Methylosinus trichosporium OB3b: one gene and its partner. The protein of the gene in region 2 interacts with the protein of the main gene of each other region in a pairwise test. Links are inferred from orthologs where the notes say so. Each region holds a gene or a part of one and is shown on either strand. Other genes may lie near its edges. The genes, in order: dnaQ and dnaE.

Region 1 (7,815 bases), 2.3 Mb from region 2 along the record:
CGAGCGTGCCGCGCCGCAGCTTGGTGCGGGTGCGGTGATCGAGATCAGCCGGCGCCGGCGCCTGGCGCGGGGGCGGCGGCGGCTTCTTCGGCGGCGCCGTCGCAGCTGCAGGCGGGCGATCGGCGGCGGCGCTCTTCGTCGCCGCCGGCTCCCCGACCGCTTCGGACGAGGGCGCGCGGCGGCGCGAGCGGCCCAGAGCTGGCCGGACATCAGCCGTCACCTTGCGCCAAAGATCGACCTCTTCGGGAGTGAGAAAGCGCGCGCGGCCGCGGCGAGGTGGGTCCCGGCGCGGCGGCTCGTCGCTCACGGGTCGCCCTCCGCGGCGCGCGGCAGCAGGACGACGAAATCGGCGGGATGGCGAATGCGGCCGGCGCGCGCGCCGGCCTCGTCGCCGGCGCCGAAAAAGAGATCGGCGCGCGCGGCGCCGAGGATCGCCGAGCCGGTGTCCTGCGCGATCGTCAGCCGCGCGAATGTCGCCTCCGGCAGCGCCGCCGAAATCCAGAAAAGCGTCGCATAGGGCCAGATGGAGCGATCGATCGCGATGGAGCGCAGCGGCGTGAGCGGAACGCCGGCGCCGCCGATCGGCCCGATCCGTCGCTGCGGCGACTCGTCGGCGCAAAAGAACACGAAGGAGCGGTTCTCCTGCATCAGCCGCGCGCCGGCCTCGCCCGGCCCCGCGCCCATCGCCCGAATCGCCGCTTTCAGCGCGTCGAGCGACATCACATCGGCGGCGACGATCCCTCGCTCGATCAGCACCCGGCCGATCGACGTATAAGGCCGGCCGTTGCGACCGTCATAAGTGACCGGCAGCTCGCTTCCATCGGCGAAGCGCAGCCGGCCGGAGCCCTGCACCTGCAGCAGAAACAGCTCGACGCGATCGCGCAGGAAGGCGATCGGCCGCAGCGTCGCCGCCTCCGGACCGTCCTCGAGCGCGCGCCGGTCGGGGTAGGGCTCGAGGCCGCCATCGCCGCGTCGCCGCGCGCTGGTGAGAGGCTCGCCATTCTCGCCGGCGATCGGCGCGTCATTGAGGGTGACGAGATCGGCCGGACGCGCCGGAACCGGGACGGCGAATTCGGCGTCCGGCGATCGGCGCGCGGCGATGACCGGCTCGTAATAAGCAGTGACGAAGCCGTTGCCGCGCAGCCTGTGCGGACGAAATGTCTGCTCGAAGAAGCGTCGCGCCGCGTCTTGCGCGCTCGCCGCCTCGGCGTCGGCGAGCGCGGCGCGGCAGACGCGCAGCAGCGCCGCATCGGGCCCGACGCCGGGCCGCAGAACCGCGACCTTGCCGACGAGCGCCTCCGCCGATCGGCGGAACACACGAAACGCCTCGCAGAGATCATCCTCGGCGAAGCCGGCGAGCACGTCGAAAGCGATCGGCTCGAGATCGACGGGCAGGCCCACGCGCGGCTCTAGTGAATGGTTTCGGTCGCGACCAGCTTCCAATTCGGGTCGCGCGAGGAGATGTCACGCGCGAATGTCCACAGATCGGTGATGTCGATCGGGCGTTCGACGTCGCCCTCGATCACCTCTCCCGCGCTGTCGCGGCGCGCCGAGATCAGCTTCACGACGAAACGTATGGCGACCTGCGCCCGGCCGCGCTCGACCTGGGCGTCCTCGACGCTGGCCGTCTCGATCGCGACGACCCGGGCTTCGGCGCTCTCGCCGCGCTGCTCCCGCGCCGCTATGGCCTTGGCGAAGCTGTCATAGACATCATTGGCGAGGAGATTGCGCAACATCTCCCGGTCGCCCTTGGCGAAGGATTCGACCACGAGCTCATAGGCCTTCTTCGCGCCTTCGAGAAAATTCTTCGCGTCGAAACCGCGGTCGGCGGCGGCGAGGGCGTCGAGCCCCGCCCAGCCCTTGCTTCCCGGCTCCGCGAGACCGTCCCAACGGCTCTGATCCTGGGGCGGAGCGGCGAAACCCGTGCTCGCGGGCGGCGGAACGACGCCGAAGCGCCGACCGGGACTCGGAACGCGACCCGCGGCGGAGTTCTCGCGATCGGTTCGGACGCCGAGCACGGACCATAATTTCCATACGACGAAAGCCGCTAGCGCGGCGAGAACGAGGATCGAGGGATCGAAAGCTTCATTGGCCGGCAAAGGGCGTCTCCCGGTCGGAAGGATTGTCGCGTATCATGTCGCAACCCAAATGTCACGAATCAAGCCCCTGCGATCAGGCCGCAAGCTCGCAGGAATCGCATTTTCCTCATCCCCGCGAGGACGGCTCGAGCGCCCTCGACACTCTATCGGGTCGCTCGCCGCGCCCCTCGGGACAGCCGGGCTTCTCGGTCGAACTCGGCCGATCCGCCGAAACGGAGGACGATCGTGAACAAGTCGAAGCTCGTCGCTTACGTGCTGGCGGCCTGGCTCGCCATCGAGATCATCGCTTTCGTCTTCGTCGTGCAGGTGCTCGGCGTCATTGCCGCCGTCATGCTCGGCGTCGGCACGACGCTGCTCGGCCTCGCCGATGTGAAGCGCCTGTTCGTCTATCTGCGCCAGCGCCTCGCGCAGCCGCAAGCGGAGACGGGACGCGGCGCCAATCTGCTCGAGGGCGGCATAGAGGCTTTCGGCAGCCTGCTGCTCATTCTGCCCGGCTTCGCCTCCGATCTCGTCGGCCTCGCTCTGAAGGCGCCCTCTGTGCGCGCGCGCCTCGCCGACCGCCTGCGCGGCAAGGTCGAGGCGACCAAGGGACCGAGAACCATCGATCTTTCGCCGAATGAATGGAAGGCCGTCACCGAGGAAAAGCCGCGCAAGCGCCGGGCTCCGGCGCGCCGCGCGCCGCCGGCCGGAGCGGCGTAGAGGGTTTTCCGTTCGATCGGAGCGCGTTCTCTCCGCGCGCCGATTCCCGTTGTCGCTCGAAAGGAGGCATGTTACGCGGGCGCCGTGGCGAGGGACGATCGGGTTCGCGCCGTTCGGGAGCCGAAATCGGCAAGGAGCTCAACGATGACCGACACGAATGGAAGCGGCGCCGGCGCCGGCCAGGCGGAAGGGCCCGCGCTCAATGTGCTGGTGCAATATGTGAAGGACCTCTCCTTCGAAAACCCCAATGCGCCGCGTTCCCTCGGCCCGCGCGAAGCGGCGCCCGACATCGGCATTCAGGTCAATGTGAACGCCCGCCAGCTCGCGCCCACGGATTTCGAGGTGTCGGTGACGCTCGAGGCCTCGGCCGGCCAGGGCCCCGATCTGATGTTCAAATTCGAGCTCGATTATTGCGGCGTGTTCCGCCTCTTGAACATTCCGCAGGAGCAGATTCATCCCATCGTGATGATCGAATGCCCGCGGCTGCTGTTCCCCTTCCTGCGCCAGATCGTCGCCGACGCGACGCGCAACGGCGGCTTTCCGCCGCTCTACATCGACCCCATCGACTTCATGGCGCTGTATCAGCAGCGCGCCGCGCAATTCGCGGAGCAGCAGCAGCCCCCCGCCAACGCCAATTGAGCGGCGGCGGCCGCGAGCGTCACGCGCCGACGGCGCGAGACGCCTCGGCCTCCGGCTCGGGCGTGAGATAGCGGCTCCAGATCGGCGCCTTGCCGAGCGTCGCGGCGAAGCGCTCATGCGCCGCGATCTCCTCCTCTGCGAGACGCGGCGCGAGCGGCGCGGGGCGGCTGCGCAAGAGATCGGCGCCGAGATCCTGCGCCGCTGCGGCGACCGAGGTCTGCAGCACGAGAGCGGATTGGCGCCCGCCCATCAGCTCGGCATAGACCTCCGCCAGCAGATAGGAATCGAGCAGAGCGCCGTGCTTGTCGCGGCGAGAGGAATCGACGCCATAACGCTGGCACAGCGCGTCCAGCGAATTGGCGGCGCCGGGATGAAGCCGGCGGGCGATCGTCAGAGTGTCGACGACGCGATCAGCCGCGATCGCCTCGAGGCCGAGCATTGCGAGCTCGGCGTTGACGAAGCGCATATCGAATTCGGCGTTATGGGCGACGAGCTGCGCATCGGCGACGAATTCGAGAAAAGCCTCGGCGATCTCGCGAAATTTTTTCTGTCCCGTGAGGAAGGCGGTCGACAGCCCATGCACGCGAAACGCCTCTTCCGGCATGTCGCGCTCGGGATCGAGATAAAAGTGAAAGGTGCGGCCGGTCGGGATCAGATTGGAAATCTCGACGGCGCCGATCTCGACGATGCGATGGCCCTTGGCCGGATCGAGGCCGGTCGTCTCCGTATCGAAGACGATCTCGCGCATGAATGCCTCCTCATCGAAAAAATCACCGCGCCTTCGGCTCGCGCGATTTCAGCTCGCGTAGAATTAGCCGAACCTGCTCGCGAGCGGAATCGACTCCACGATCGGTATGAACAATGAAATCGGCGCGGCGGCGTTTTTCCGCGTCCGGCGTCTGCTTGGCGCGGATGGCGGCGAATTTCTCCTCCGTCATGCCCGGGCGCGCCAGCACCCTCTCGCGCTGAACCTCCTCGGGCGCGGTGACGACGACGACGACATCGACATCGGCGTCGCCGCCGGTCTCGAAGAGAAGCGGAATATCGAACAGCACGAGCGCATCATCGGCGCGGCGGCGCTCCTCGACAAAGGCCGCGCGCTTCTCCAGCACGAGGGGATGCACGATCGCCTCGAGCCGCCGCAGAGCCTGCGCATCGCCGAGCACGCGAGCGGCGAGCGCGGCGCGGTCGACGACGCCGTCGACGAGGATCCCGGGAAACAGCGCTTCGATACGTGCGGCGTCGGGGCCGCTGTAGATCTCATGGACGGCGCGATCCGAATCATAGACGGGGACGCCCTCGGCGCGAAACATGTCGGCGGTGGTGGATTTGCCCATGCCGATGGAGCCGGTGAGGCCGATGGTCAGCATGACGCCTCGCCGAAATCGCGCGCGCTCATGAGAGGAGCGCGCCTTCGCGCCGCAGCGCCTCGAGCAGCGGAGGCAAAGGCAGGCCGAGAATGGTCGAATGGTCGCCTTCGATCCGCTCGAAGAGATGAACGCCGAGACCTTCGATCTGATAGGCGCCGGCGCTCGTCGTGACGCGCGCGCCGACGCTGTCGAGATAGTGACTCAAGAACGTGTCCGAAAACGCGCGCATGGTCAGATCGGCGTGCGCCACCGTCTCGAACAGCAGCGCGCCATCGCGGGCGAGCGCTACCGCCGAATGGAGGCGATGCGTGCGGCCAGCCAGATAGCGCAATTGCGCCGCGGCGGCCTCCCTGTCGGCTGGCTTGCCGAAGCGCCGCCCCTCGCAGCTCGCCAGCTGATCGGCGCCGATGACCAGCGCGCCGGGACGGCGGGCGGAGACGGCCAGCGCCTTCTCGCGCGCGAGCCGCGCCGCGATCTCGTCCGGTCCCCCGCCCTCGGCCGCCACTCGGGCCTCGATGGCGCGCTCGTCGACATCCGCCGGGTCGACGACGAAGACCGCGCCCGTTTGCTGCAAGAGCAGCCGGCGGCCGGCGCTCTGCGACGCGAGCGCCAGCGGCGCGCCCCGGCGCCAAAGAGAGTCCCCGGGCTCGATGGTCACGCGCGCTCCTCGCCGAAAAGGATTCACAGGGCCGAAGGAAAACCCGGCATTGCGGGGATAAGATCGCCCATGGCGCCGGCGGCCTGTGAATAGCTGCGCATATCGATCGCGATCGATCAACAGGCGAGTCGGCAGGGGCGGAAAGAGCCGCCTTGGTCGTGAATGGACGAAACTCTCTGCTATCCTCTCGCCATCCGCAGGGTGGTTCTCGTACAACACGTTGATAATTAAATTTGTTCATGGAATTTTGCACAGGGGTGGACATCCTGCCTACAGCCATGGTCACGGTACGTAGGGTGTGGACAAAAGGTTGATGAAAATTAACCTTCGTGAAGCGAGTGTTAATAAAATCAAAAAAATCTCTTAAAGATTGAATTTTCTTTTTGTGTCGATTTGAGATAGCTCCTCTTTCCGGGATGCGAGGCGCATGCCGAGAGCCCTCGAAACGGAGGCCGAACGACATGGGTGAGGAGAAGCCGCTGATCGCCGTCCTGCGTGGCGAGGCGCTTCCGGTTCCGCCGGTCTGGCTGATGCGCCAGGCGGGACGGTTTCTGCCGGAATATCGCGAGCTGCGCGCCCATGCGGGGAGCTTTCTCGACACCTGCTACAATCCCGAGATCGCGGCGCGGATCACTCTGCAGCCGATCGAGCGCTTCGGCTTCGACGCGGCGATCCTGTTCAGCGACATTCTCGTCGTTCCCGACGCGCTCGGGCAGAAAGTCTCGTTCGAATCCGGCCATGGTCCGAAGCTCGAGCCGATCGGCGAACCGAAGGATCTCGAACGTCTGGCGCCGGTTTTCGACGCCGATCGGCTCGCTCCCGTCTATGAGACTATCGCCCGGGTGAAGCGCGAGCTGCCGGAACGTGTGGCCTTCATCGGCTTTTGCGGCGCGCCCTGGACCGTCGCGAGCTATATGATCGCCGGCGAAGGCACCCCGGATCAGGCGCCGGCGCGGCTCTTCGCCTATCGCCATCCGGAGGCGTTCGGCCGGCTGATCGATCGTCTGGTCGATGCGTCCATCGCCTATCTCACGCGCCAGATCGACGCCGGCGTGGAGGCGCTGCAGATTTTCGACAGCTGGGCCGGCGTGCTGCCGCCGCAGGAATTCGAGCGCTGGGTCGTCTCGCCGTTGCAGCGGATCATCGCCGAGCTGAAGCAGCGCCGCCCCGCTGTTCCGATCATCGCTTTCGTGCGCGGCGCCGGACCGCATCTTCCCGATCTCGCGCAACGGCTCGGCGCCGACGCGCTCGGGCTCGACACTTTTGTCCCGCCGCAATGGGCCGCGCGCGAGGTCTCCGGCGGCGTGGCGTTGCAGGGCAATCTCGATCCGCTCGCGCTCGTCGCCGGCGGTGAGGCGCTCGATCGGCAGACCGACGCCATCCTCGAGGCTTTCGCCGGACGGCCGCATATTTTCAATCTCGGCCATGGCGTGCTGCCGGAAACGCCGCTCGACCATGTCGCCCGTCTGGTCGATCGCATTCGCAACAGGGGATAAGGCGATGTTCTTGTGGATCAAGGCGCTTCATGTGATCGCCATCATCGCCTGGATGGCGGCGCTCCTCTATCTGCCGCGGCTGTTCGTCTATCACGCCGAGGTCGGGACCGGCGCGCAGGCGGAGCTGTTCAAGAAGATGGAGCGGCGGCTCGCACGCTACATCATGGCGCCCGCCATGGGCGTCGCCTGGCTCGCCGGGCTGGCGCTCATTTATTTGGGGGAGTTTCACGGCGCCGGTTGGTTCCACGCCAAGCTCGCTCTGGTCGTGCTGCTCACCGGCGCGCATTTTTATCTCGGCTATCTGACCCGCGTCTTCGCGCGCGACGGCAACACGCGACCGGCGGGTTTCTATCGCGCGATCAACGAGGTGCCGACCGTGCTGATGATCGGGATCGTGATTCTCGTCATCGTGAAGCCCTTCTGAGCGAGCTCCGGCAGGCCGCGCGCTCGCGCGGCCGAAGCTATTGACTTTTTTAATGATTCACAAATTCGTCACGACGCGTTCCCATTCGTGTTGCGTTCTTCGGCGAAACGGATTAATTGCTTGAATCGCTCACCACAGGCAGATCGTCTTCCAGACGACCGCCGGAACTGACCGGCGCTTCGGGACCTTGCTTCCCGCCCTCACCTGCCGCGTCCCACAGCCCCACCTACCGTGAAAATTTCGTCGAGGATTGTCCCACATGGGGGAAATCAAGCTTCAAGACCTGAAGTCAAAATCCGCTGCCGAGCTGCTCGCTTTCGCCGAGGAGCATGAAGTCGAAAATGCTTCGCTCATGCGTCGGCAAGAGCTGCTGTTCGCGATTCTGAAACAATTCGCCGGTCGCGAGGTCGAGATCGTCGGCGAGGGCGTC
Region 2 (9,081 bases):
ATGGCCGCGCGAAAAGCGTCGGCGAAGCCGCCGCGCGCCGCCTCCTGCTTGCTGAATTTGCTGATGATCGCCAAATCGAGGCCCTCGGCGGCGGCGCGCTCGATCGCCGCGCAGGCCTGCGCCAGCTCGCCCGAATCGAGATTGCAGGCGACCGAGCCGGGCCCCAGATCCTGTGAGATGGCCGCGAGCGCGCCGCTGCCGACGTCGCGCAGCGCGATGCGGCTGCGTCCGGTCGAAGGATCGACGGAACGGGTCTGCGTGACGCCGGCGACGCGCGCGCCGGATTGGGCGAGGCGGCGCGCGAAACGCGCCATCAACGATTGAATGTCGGCGCTCGGCTCGCCGGGCAGGGCGGCGATGCGGGTCGCGACGAGGAGGGGGGCGTGATCGGTCATAGCTTGCGTCGGACTCCCTCGAAACGGCGCGATTTTTCGTTTCCCGGAGAAGATGTTCTTGTCTATCCTCCCCGGGCGGCGCCGGCGGATGAGGTCTCGGCGAGGCTCGCGCCTCTTGTCATTCCGCAGGTTCGCCCGATCTGATATAGACATTCAGAGACGCGACGTGAACTTCCGTGAGCGATGACGAGGGCAAGGCGCAGCTTCCACGCTCCGCAGGGTCGGGGGCGGTGGACGCGTTCATAGAAACGGCCCGGCGCGTCGCCGTCGACGCATCGGAGGATTGCGGCCGGCTGATCTTCGCGCTCGACGCCACGATGAGCCGCCAGCCGACCTGGGATCTGGCGCAGTCGATCCAGACCCGCATGTTCGACACCGCCGCCTCGCTCGGCGGCCTGCGCGTGCAGCTCGTGTTCTTCCGCGGCTTCGGCGAATGCCGGGCGTCGCATTTCGTCGACGGCGGGCAGGGGCTCGCAGCTCTGATGGCGAGAATTTCCTGCCGCGGCGGGCAGACCCAGATCGAGAAGGTGCTGCGCCACACGCTGGACGAAGCCGCCGGCAAACGCGTCGGGGCTCTCGTCTTCGTCGGCGACGCGATGGAGGAGAACGCCGACCGCCTGTGCGTCCTCGCCGGACGTCTCGGCCTCGTCGGGGTGAAGGCCTTCATGTTCCATGAAGGCGGCGACGCTACGGCGGGCGCCGTCTTCCGCGAGATCGCGCGGCTCTCGGGCGGCGCCTATGCCGCCTTCGACGCTTCGGCGCCGCGTCGTCTCGCCGAGCTTCTCGCCGCCGCCGCGGCCTATGCGGCGGGTGGGCGGCCGGCGCTGGAGCGTCGCGCCGGCGCCGGCGAGGAAGCGGCCCGGCTCTTGTTGGCGCAGATGGGGTGAGGAGCGCGCTTCGATGCCCATTCTGATCGGTTTTCTCGCATTGGTCGTTGCACTCTACGCGCTTCGCGCCTTCACCCGCGCCTCGCCGGCGACGCTGGCGCGGCTGGTGAAGCAGGCGGGCGGCGCGGGGGCGATCGCCCTCGGCCTGTTCTTCATTCTGCGCGGGCGCATCGACGCCGGATTGTTCCTGATCGCGGTCGGAGCCTTCGTCATCGGCGCCTTGACGCGCGGGGTGAAGCGTTTCGGGACCACCGGCCCCGGCGTCTCGCGCGTGCGCTCGGCGATGATCGAGATGGAGCTCGATCACGCGAGCGGCGCCGTCCGCGGCGTCATCCTCGCCGGCAAGGACGAGGGCAAGCGGCTCGACGCCTTGACCAAATCGGCGCTGATGGAGCTCTACCGCACCTGCCGCAGCGTCGACCCGGACGGCGCCCGCCTCCTAGAGGTGTATTTCGACCGCCGGTTTGCCGGATGGCGTCAGACAGGAGACGGTCGAAGCGACTCTGGGGGCGCCGACGCGGGCGGCGTCGGACCAAACCGTCGCAGCGGCACGATTACGGAAGATGAGGCCTATGAAATTCTGGGCCTGAAGAAGGGAGCGGCGCGCCAGGACATTGCGCGGGCGCATCGCGATTTGATGAAGAAGCTTCATCCGGACCATGGCGGGACGACCGATCTCGCGGCCCGGGTCAACGAAGCCAAGGAAGTCCTCATGCGGCGTCATCATTGAACGTCACTCTCGAGCTTACGCGTCACGCTTTTACGAAAAAGGGTTTGGTTCTCGAATCGTCAGTTCTTGGTCGCGAAGCAGGAAAATCCAGAGCGCTTCAACGTCTTGCAGGCGTCTTCCGCGCTTTTCTCCTCGAGCCCGGCGAAACGGGCGCGCCACAGGGTCTCCTTTCCTTTGTGAACCTTCTCGGTGAAGGCCTTGGCCGAGGGCGGCACGCCTCGGGCGCGGGCGCGGGAGAGCAGCTCCTGCGCTTTGTCGGCGTCGTCGGTGGCGCCGATCTGGATCATCCATCCCGAATGCGCGGGACGCGCGGCCTCGGCCTTGTGGCTCTCGCCGGCGTCGCGCGCGAGTTCTCGCTCCGGCGGGCGCGGCGCGGCCGGGGGCGTCGTCGCCGCCGCGATCGCCTCGCGGCGTCCCGGGCGCGTGGTGGAGCCGTCCGAGGCCGCATGGGCGCGCTCATGGCGAGTCGCGTGCGGCGCCGCGGCTTCGGCGGGAGCCTCGGCGCGCTTTTGGCCGCCGGGCACGAAGGCGGGGCGAATCTTGTCGAGCTTCTCGGCCTTGTCCTTCTCCGGGCTCGGGACGACGACCGGCGCAGGCGCGGGGGCGAGAGCGAGCGGCGCGACTGCCGCGGCGCGAACGACCGGAGCGGCCCGCTCCGACTGCGCCGCCGGCGCATCCTCCTCCTCGGCGACCACATCGGTCTCGGCCGGCGCGGCCGGCTCGTTCTCGGTGATGGCGCGCGCCGTGCGCGCCTGATCGCCCTCGCCGATATGCTGAGCGATGAGGCCGGCCATGATATGGTCGCGCGACGGGCCAGAGGTCCCGCCCAGCACCACCGCGACGATATGCCGGCCCCCGCGCCGCACCGAGCTCAGCAGGTTGAAGCCGGAGGCGCGCGTGTAGCCGGTCTTGATGCCGTCGACGCCTTCGATCTGGCCGAGCAGATGATTGTGGTTGCGGTGCGCTTGTCCGCGATAGGTGAAGCTATAGGTCGAGAAATAGCGGTAGTAGTGCGGGAAGCGGTCCTGGATCGCCCGCCCCAGCACAGCAAGATCGCGCGCGGTGGTGATCTGCGCGTCATTGGGCAGGCCCGAGGCGTTGGCGTAATGCGTGCGGGTCATGCCCAGCGAATGCGCCTTGCGCGTCATCAGCTCCGCGAACGCGTCCTCGTCGCCGGCGATGTTCTCGGCGATGGCGACCGCGATGTCATTGGCCGATTTGGTGACGACGGCCTTGATGGCGTTCTCGACGTCGATCGTCTGGCCGGGGGGAAGTCCGAGCTTGGTCGGAGATTGCGCGGCCGCATGAGCCGAGATCACCAGCGGCGAGTCGAGACGCAGCCGGCCCTTCTCCAGCTGCTCGAACAGCAGATAGAGCGTCATCACCTTGGTGATCGAGGCGGGATGGCGCAGCTCGTTCTCGCTGCGGCCATAGAGCGTGCGGCCGGTGTTGGCGTCGACGACGATCGCCGCGAAGGCCGGACCGCCGGCGCCGCGCCGCACCGCATGGGCGAGCTGAGCGCCGCCGTGATGATGCGACACATGCCGCAGGCCCGATGTGTGATGGCCGCGCCCATGGTGATGGCGGCGCGCCTGCGCCGGCGATGAGACGACGGCGGCTAGCAGCGCCGCCAGAGCGACGAAGCGAAAAATGGCCCATTTGCGCTGCATGAGCCGGCCGGCGACAGCGTCTTTCGTCATTGATCGGCCGTTCGTCATTTGCTCGCGATCCTGATTTTGCCCACGGTCTCGGCCCCGCTCGCCGCTGCGTTGCCGAAAAGACACATGATTACAATGCTAGGAATATGAGGTTACCCCCGGGTTAAGGCGAAATGATTTCCCTCGTGTGGTATTGCATCGCAACATACGTATTGACTTCGATTGTGCATCGCATATAAGGTTGGCCCCGTGATTGAGAGCGTGCGGATCGTTCGCCATGGGGCGGGGCCGCGCGATCGATACGAGGACGACACCGATGGTTGCCACTTTCGAGACCGTTCAGCAGCTGGGCAAGGAGCAGTTCGAGGCGGTGTCCGCGGCTACCGCCGCCGTCACCAAGGGCTGGCAGACGATCGCCGCCGAGGCCACCGATTATTCGAAAAAGTCGTTCGAGAAGAGCCGCCTGCTCGCGGAAAAGCTTATCGGCGTCAAGAAGATCGACGAAGCTCTGCAGCTGCAGTCGGACTTCGCCAAGGGCGCCTATGAGGATTTCATCGCCGAGGCGACCAAGATCGGCGAGCTCTATTCCAGCCTCGCCAAGGAAGCCTTCAAGCCCGTCGAGACGGCCGCGTCCAAGGTCTACACCTCGGCCGAGTGAGCCGGCGACGTCCTCGAAGCGTTCGGAACCCAACGCCGAGCAGATCCGTTCTGCTCGGCGTTCCCATTTTGCACGGCGGCGCCCGAAGCCTGTGGTCAATCGGCGCGGCTCGCCGCTCGATTATTGCCAATCCCTCCGCTGCGGCGCGATATGAGCCGTCCTATCTTCAAGGGAGCGGCAGGGAATGAGCGCGGGCGTCGGCTTCGTCCATCTGCATGTGCATACCGCCTTCTCGCTGCGCGAAGGCGCGCTGACGATCTCGCGCCTCATCGGCCTCGCCGAGAAGGACGAGATGCCGGCGCTGGCGATCACCGACAGCAATAATCTGTTCGGCGCGCTGGAGTTTTCCGAAAAGGCCGCCAAGGCCGGCCTGCAGCCCATTCCCGCCATTCAGCTCACTGTCGATTTCGGCGACGGAACGCAGAGCCTCACCGCGGACGGACGCGGCAATATCGTCCTCATCGCCAAATCCGAGGCCGGCTACGCCAATCTGATCCGGCTGGCGACATGCGCCTGGCTCGGGCCGGAGCTGGGCGAGACGCCGCATGTGACGATGGAGCAGCTGTCCGCGTCGAGCAGCGAGCTGATCGCGCTCACCGGCGGCCCCGAGGGCGGCCTCGACACGCTGCTCGCCCGCGGCCGGCCGGAACAGGCGCGCGCCCGGCTCGAGGCGCTGGAGCCTTTGTTCGACGGCCGGCTCTATGTCGAATTGCAGCGCCATGGCCTCGATCACGAGCGCCGCGTCGAGCCGCAATTGCTCGATCTCGCCTTCCGTCGCGGCCTGCCGCTGGTCGCCGCCAACGAGCCCTTCTTCGCCGCGGCCGAGGATCACGAGGCCCATGACGCGCTGCTCTGCATCGCCGACGGGACGGTGACCGGCGTCGCCGAGCGGCGGCGCCTCTCGCCGCAGCATTATTTCAAGACGCGCAAGGAGATGCTCGCTCTCTTCGCCGATCTCCCCGAGGCGACGGCGTCGACGGTGGAGATCGCCCGCCGAGTCGCCGTGCGGGCGACGAAGCGCAAGCCGATCATGCCGCGCTTCATGCGCGACGGGGAGGGCGGCGGCGAAGCGCTCGAGGTGATCGAGACGCGCGAGTTGCGCCGTCAGGCGCAGGAGGGGCTGGAGGCGCGGCTCGCGACGCATCCGCCGGCGCCCGGCCAGACGCGCGAGACCTATGAGGCGCGGCTCGCCTTCGAGCTCGACACGATCGAGAAAATGCGCTTCCCCGGCTACTTCCTTATCGTCTCCGACTTCATCAAATATGCGAAATCGAAGGGGATTCCGGTGGGGCCGGGGCGCGGCTCGGGCGCCGGCTCGCTGGTCGCCTATGCGCTCACCATCACTGATCTCGATCCTCTGCGCTTCGGCCTTTTCTTCGAGCGCTTCCTGAACCCCGAACGCATGTCGATGCCGGATTTCGACATCGACTTCTGCCAGTCGCGGCGCGAGGAGGTGATCGAATATGTCCGCGACCGCTATGGGGCGGACCGCGTCGCGCAGATCATCACCTTCGGCTCCTTCCTAGCCCGCGGCGTGCTGCGCAGCGTCGGCCGCGTGCTGGAAATGCCGCTCGGCCAGGTCGACAAGCTCGCTAAGCTGGTGCCGCAGAACCCGGCGAAGCCGGTGAGCCTCGCCGAGGCGGTCGCCGGCGAGCTGAAGCTGCGCGAGGCCATCGCCGAGGACGGCAAGGTCGCGCGCCTGTTCAAGATCGCCGGATCGCTGGAAGGGCTCTATTCCAACGCCTCGACCCATGCGGCCGGCGTCGTCATCGCCGATCGGCCGCTCGACACTCTGGTTCCGCTCTATCGCGATCCGAAGTCCGACATGCCGGCCACGCAGTTCAATATGAAATGGGCGGACGAGGCCGGGCTCATCAAATTCGACTTTCTCGGCCTCAAGACCCTCACCGTGCTCGCCACCGCCGTCGATCTGGTGCGCCGGCGCGTTGCGGATTTCGATCTCGCCGCCATTCCGCTCGAGGACCCCCAGACCTACGAAATGCTCGGACGCGGCGAGACGGTGGGCGTGTTCCAGCTGGAAAGCGCCGGCATGCGCAAGGCGCTGGTCGACATGCGCGCCGACCATTTCGAGGACATCATCGCCCTCGTCGCCCTCTATCGGCCGGGTCCGATGGCGAACATCCCGACCTATTGCGCGGTGAAGCTCGGCGACGAGGAGGCGGACTATATCCACCCCAAGATCGAGCACATCTTAAAGGAGACGTTCGGCGTCATCATCTACCAGGAGCAGGTGATGCAGATCGCCCAGGTGCTGTCCGGCTATTCGCTGGGCGAGGCCGATCTGCTGCGCCGCGCCATGGGCAAGAAGATCAAGGCCGAGATGGACGCGCAGCGCGAGCGCTTCGTCAGCGGCGCGGTGGAGCGGGGCCTCGAGCCGGCCAAGGCCAGCGAGATCTTCGATCTGCTCGCGAAATTCGCCGATTACGGCTTCAACAAGAGCCATGCGGCGGCCTATGCGCTGATCGCCTTCCAGACCGCCTGGTTCAAGGCGCATTATCCGGTCGAGTTCCTCGCCGCCTCGATGACGCTCGACAAGGGCAACACCGATAAGCTCGCCGAATTCCGCAATGAGGCGCGCCGGCTCGGCATCGCCGTCGAGCCTCCCTCGATCCGCCGCTCGGGCGTCGATTTCGACGTCGCCCCCGGCGCCGACGGCGCGCTGGCGATCCGCTATGCGCTCTCGGCGGTCAAGGGCGTCGGCGAGGGGCAGGCGGCCTCGATCGTGCGCTCGCGCGGCGACGAGCCGTTCCGCGGCCTCGGCGATTTCGCGCGGCGCATCAATCCGCGCGAGGTCAACAAGAAGGTGTTGGAGAATCTCGCCTGCTGCGGCGCCTTCGACGAGATGGAGAGCGACCGCGCCCGCGTCGTCGGCGCGATCGAGACCATCCTCGCCGCCGCCAACCGCACCGCCGAGGACCGCCAGCTCGGCCAAAATGCTCTGTTCGGCGGCGGCCCGTCCGAGGAGCTGGCGCTGCCCAAGGCCGAGCCCTGGACCGCTTCGGAGAAGTTGAAGCGCGAGTTCGACGCCGCCGGCTTCTTCCTCACCGGCCATCCGCTCGACTCCTTCGCCGGCGTGCTGGCGAAGCGGCGGCTCACGCGCTGGGCCGAGTTCACCGCCGCGGTCAAGCGCGGCGCGACGGCGGCGCGGCTCGCCGCCGTGGTGCTCGACCGCGCCGAGCGGCGCACCAAATCGGGCTCGAAAATGGGCATCGTCCAGCTCTCGGACGACAGCGGGCAATATGAGGCGATCCTGTTCCAGGAGGGCCTCACCCAATATCGCGACCTGCTCGAGAAGGGCGCGACCGTGATGGTGACGCTGAGCGCGAGCGTCGAGGGCGAGGACGTCCGCGCCCGCATCACCGCGGTCGAGCCGCTCGCCGCCGCGGTGGCGAAAACGCAAAAAGGCCTGCGCATCTTCCTGCGCGACGCCGCGCCGCTGGATAAGATCAAGTCGCGGCTGAGCGCGCGCGGCGAGGGCGAGGTGTCGCTGGTCGTGTCCCTGGAGCGTGGGGCGAGCGAGGTCGAGATCAAATTGCCGGGCGGTTATACGGTGTCGCCGGACATGGCCGGCGCCCTGCAAACGATCCCCGGCGTCACCGCCGTCGAGCATGTGTGACAAGGCGATCTAAAACATTAAGTTTTTAGTGCAAATACATGAAAACAATACATAAATTTGTTGAAGTTAAAGTATCGCATGAAGACTGAGCGCAGCGGCGTTCGGCCGCGCGCCCTTCTCGTCCGAGCGGATCGCGCTTATCTTCGGCGAGTGCGAGCCTGAAGGCTCGCGGTCCAAAGCGCGGCCCCCTGGACCGCGAGCCTTCAGGCTCGCACTATCGACCATCGCGCGGAACCTGCATGACCGTCCTCCTCGACCTGCTGAACGACGATCCGCGCAAGCCCGCGCGCCATCCCGAGAAGGCGCATCGACCGGATGCGCCGATCCTGCGCAAGCCGGAGTGGATCCGCGTCAAGGCGCCGGGCTCGGCCGCCTTCCGCGCGACCGATTCCATCCTCGCGGAGCAGGGGCTCTCGACCGTCTGCCGCGAGGCCTCCTGTCCCAATATCGGCGAGTGCTGGGAGCAGAAGCACGCGACCTTCCTCGTCATGGGCTCGGTCTGCACGCGCGCCTGCGCCTTCTGCAATGTCGCGACCGGACTGCCCGGCCCGCTCGATCGGACCGAGCCCGAGCGGGTCGCCGCGGCGACGGCGCGGCTCGGCCTCGCCCATGTCGTCGTCACCTCGGTCGACCGCGACGATCTCGACGACGGCGGCGCCGCCCATATCGCCGCGACCATTCGCGCCATCCGCGCCGCCTGTCCGACCACCACGATCGAGGTGCTGACCCCCGACTTCCTGCGCAAGCCGGGCGCGCTCGAAAAAGTCGTCGCGGCGCGGCCGGACGTCTTCAATCACAATCTCGAGACGGTCCCGTCGCTCTATGTGACGGTGCGGCCGGGCGCCCGCTATTTCCACTCGCTGCGCCTGCTCCAGCGCGTCAAGGAGCTCGACCCCGCAATCTTCACCAAATCGGGCCTGATGGTCGGGCTCGGGGAGGAGCGCAACGAGATCCTCCAGGTCATGGACGATCTGCGCGTGGCGGAGGTCGATTTCCTCACCCTCGGCCAATATTTGCAACCGACCCGCAAGCATCATGCGGTGGCCCGATTCGTCCCGCCGCCGGAGTTCGACGCGCTGCGCACGATCGCCTTCGCCAAGGGCTTCGCCATGGTCG

The links.
Region 1: the proteins of dnaE (region 2) and dnaQ interact in binary tests that used the Escherichia coli proteins (3 or more experiments, as listed by UniProt). The link is inferred for Methylosinus trichosporium OB3b from one-to-one orthologs.

What each region holds. Positions count from the first base shown.
Region 1 is NZ_CP023737.1:2,666,452-2,674,266, reverse strand. Bases 2,322-5,100 are described here. They hold dnaQ (DNA polymerase III subunit epsilon), read right to left. Parts: upstream 4,186-5,100; coding sequence 3,457-4,185; downstream 2,322-3,456. Other genes in these bases: CQW49_RS12825 (Maf family protein), read right to left, coding at 4,833-5,100; coaE (dephospho-CoA kinase), read right to left, coding at 4,208-4,807; secB (protein-export chaperone SecB), read left to right, coding at 2,943-3,437; CQW49_RS12845 (FxsA family protein), read left to right, coding at 2,325-2,798. Outside these bases: CQW49_RS12860 (Smr/MutS family protein), read right to left, coding at 1-307; mltA (murein transglycosylase A), read right to left, coding at 304-1,401; CQW49_RS12850 (Tim44/TimA family putative adaptor protein), read right to left, coding at 1,410-2,099; more of CQW49_RS12825, read right to left, coding at 5,101-5,465; hemE (uroporphyrinogen decarboxylase), read left to right, coding at 5,927-6,961; protoporphyrinogen oxidase HemJ, read left to right, coding at 6,966-7,385; transcription termination factor Rho, read left to right, coding at 7,645-7,815. UniProt on the Escherichia coli protein: DNA polymerase III is a complex, multichain enzyme responsible for most of the replicative synthesis in bacteria. The epsilon subunit contain the editing function and is a proofreading 3'-5' exonuclease.
Region 2 is NZ_CP023737.1:347,175-356,255, reverse strand. What follows is about bases 4,121-8,165. They hold dnaE (DNA polymerase III subunit alpha), read left to right. Parts: upstream 4,121-4,512; coding sequence 4,513-7,965; downstream 7,966-8,165. Other genes in these bases: CQW49_RS01720 (phasin family protein), read left to right, coding at 4,121-4,328. Also shown: CQW49_RS01740 (DUF2478 domain-containing protein), read right to left, coding at 1-395; CQW49_RS01735 (hypothetical protein), read left to right, coding at 572-1,282; CQW49_RS01730 (DnaJ domain-containing protein), read left to right, coding at 1,296-2,012; CQW49_RS01725 (D-alanyl-D-alanine carboxypeptidase), read right to left, coding at 2,072-3,712; more of CQW49_RS01720, read left to right, coding at 3,987-4,120; lipA (lipoyl synthase), read left to right, coding at 8,205-9,081. UniProt on the Escherichia coli protein: DNA polymerase III is a complex, multichain enzyme responsible for most of the replicative synthesis in bacteria. This DNA polymerase also exhibits 3' to 5' exonuclease activity. The alpha chain is the DNA polymerase catalytic subunit.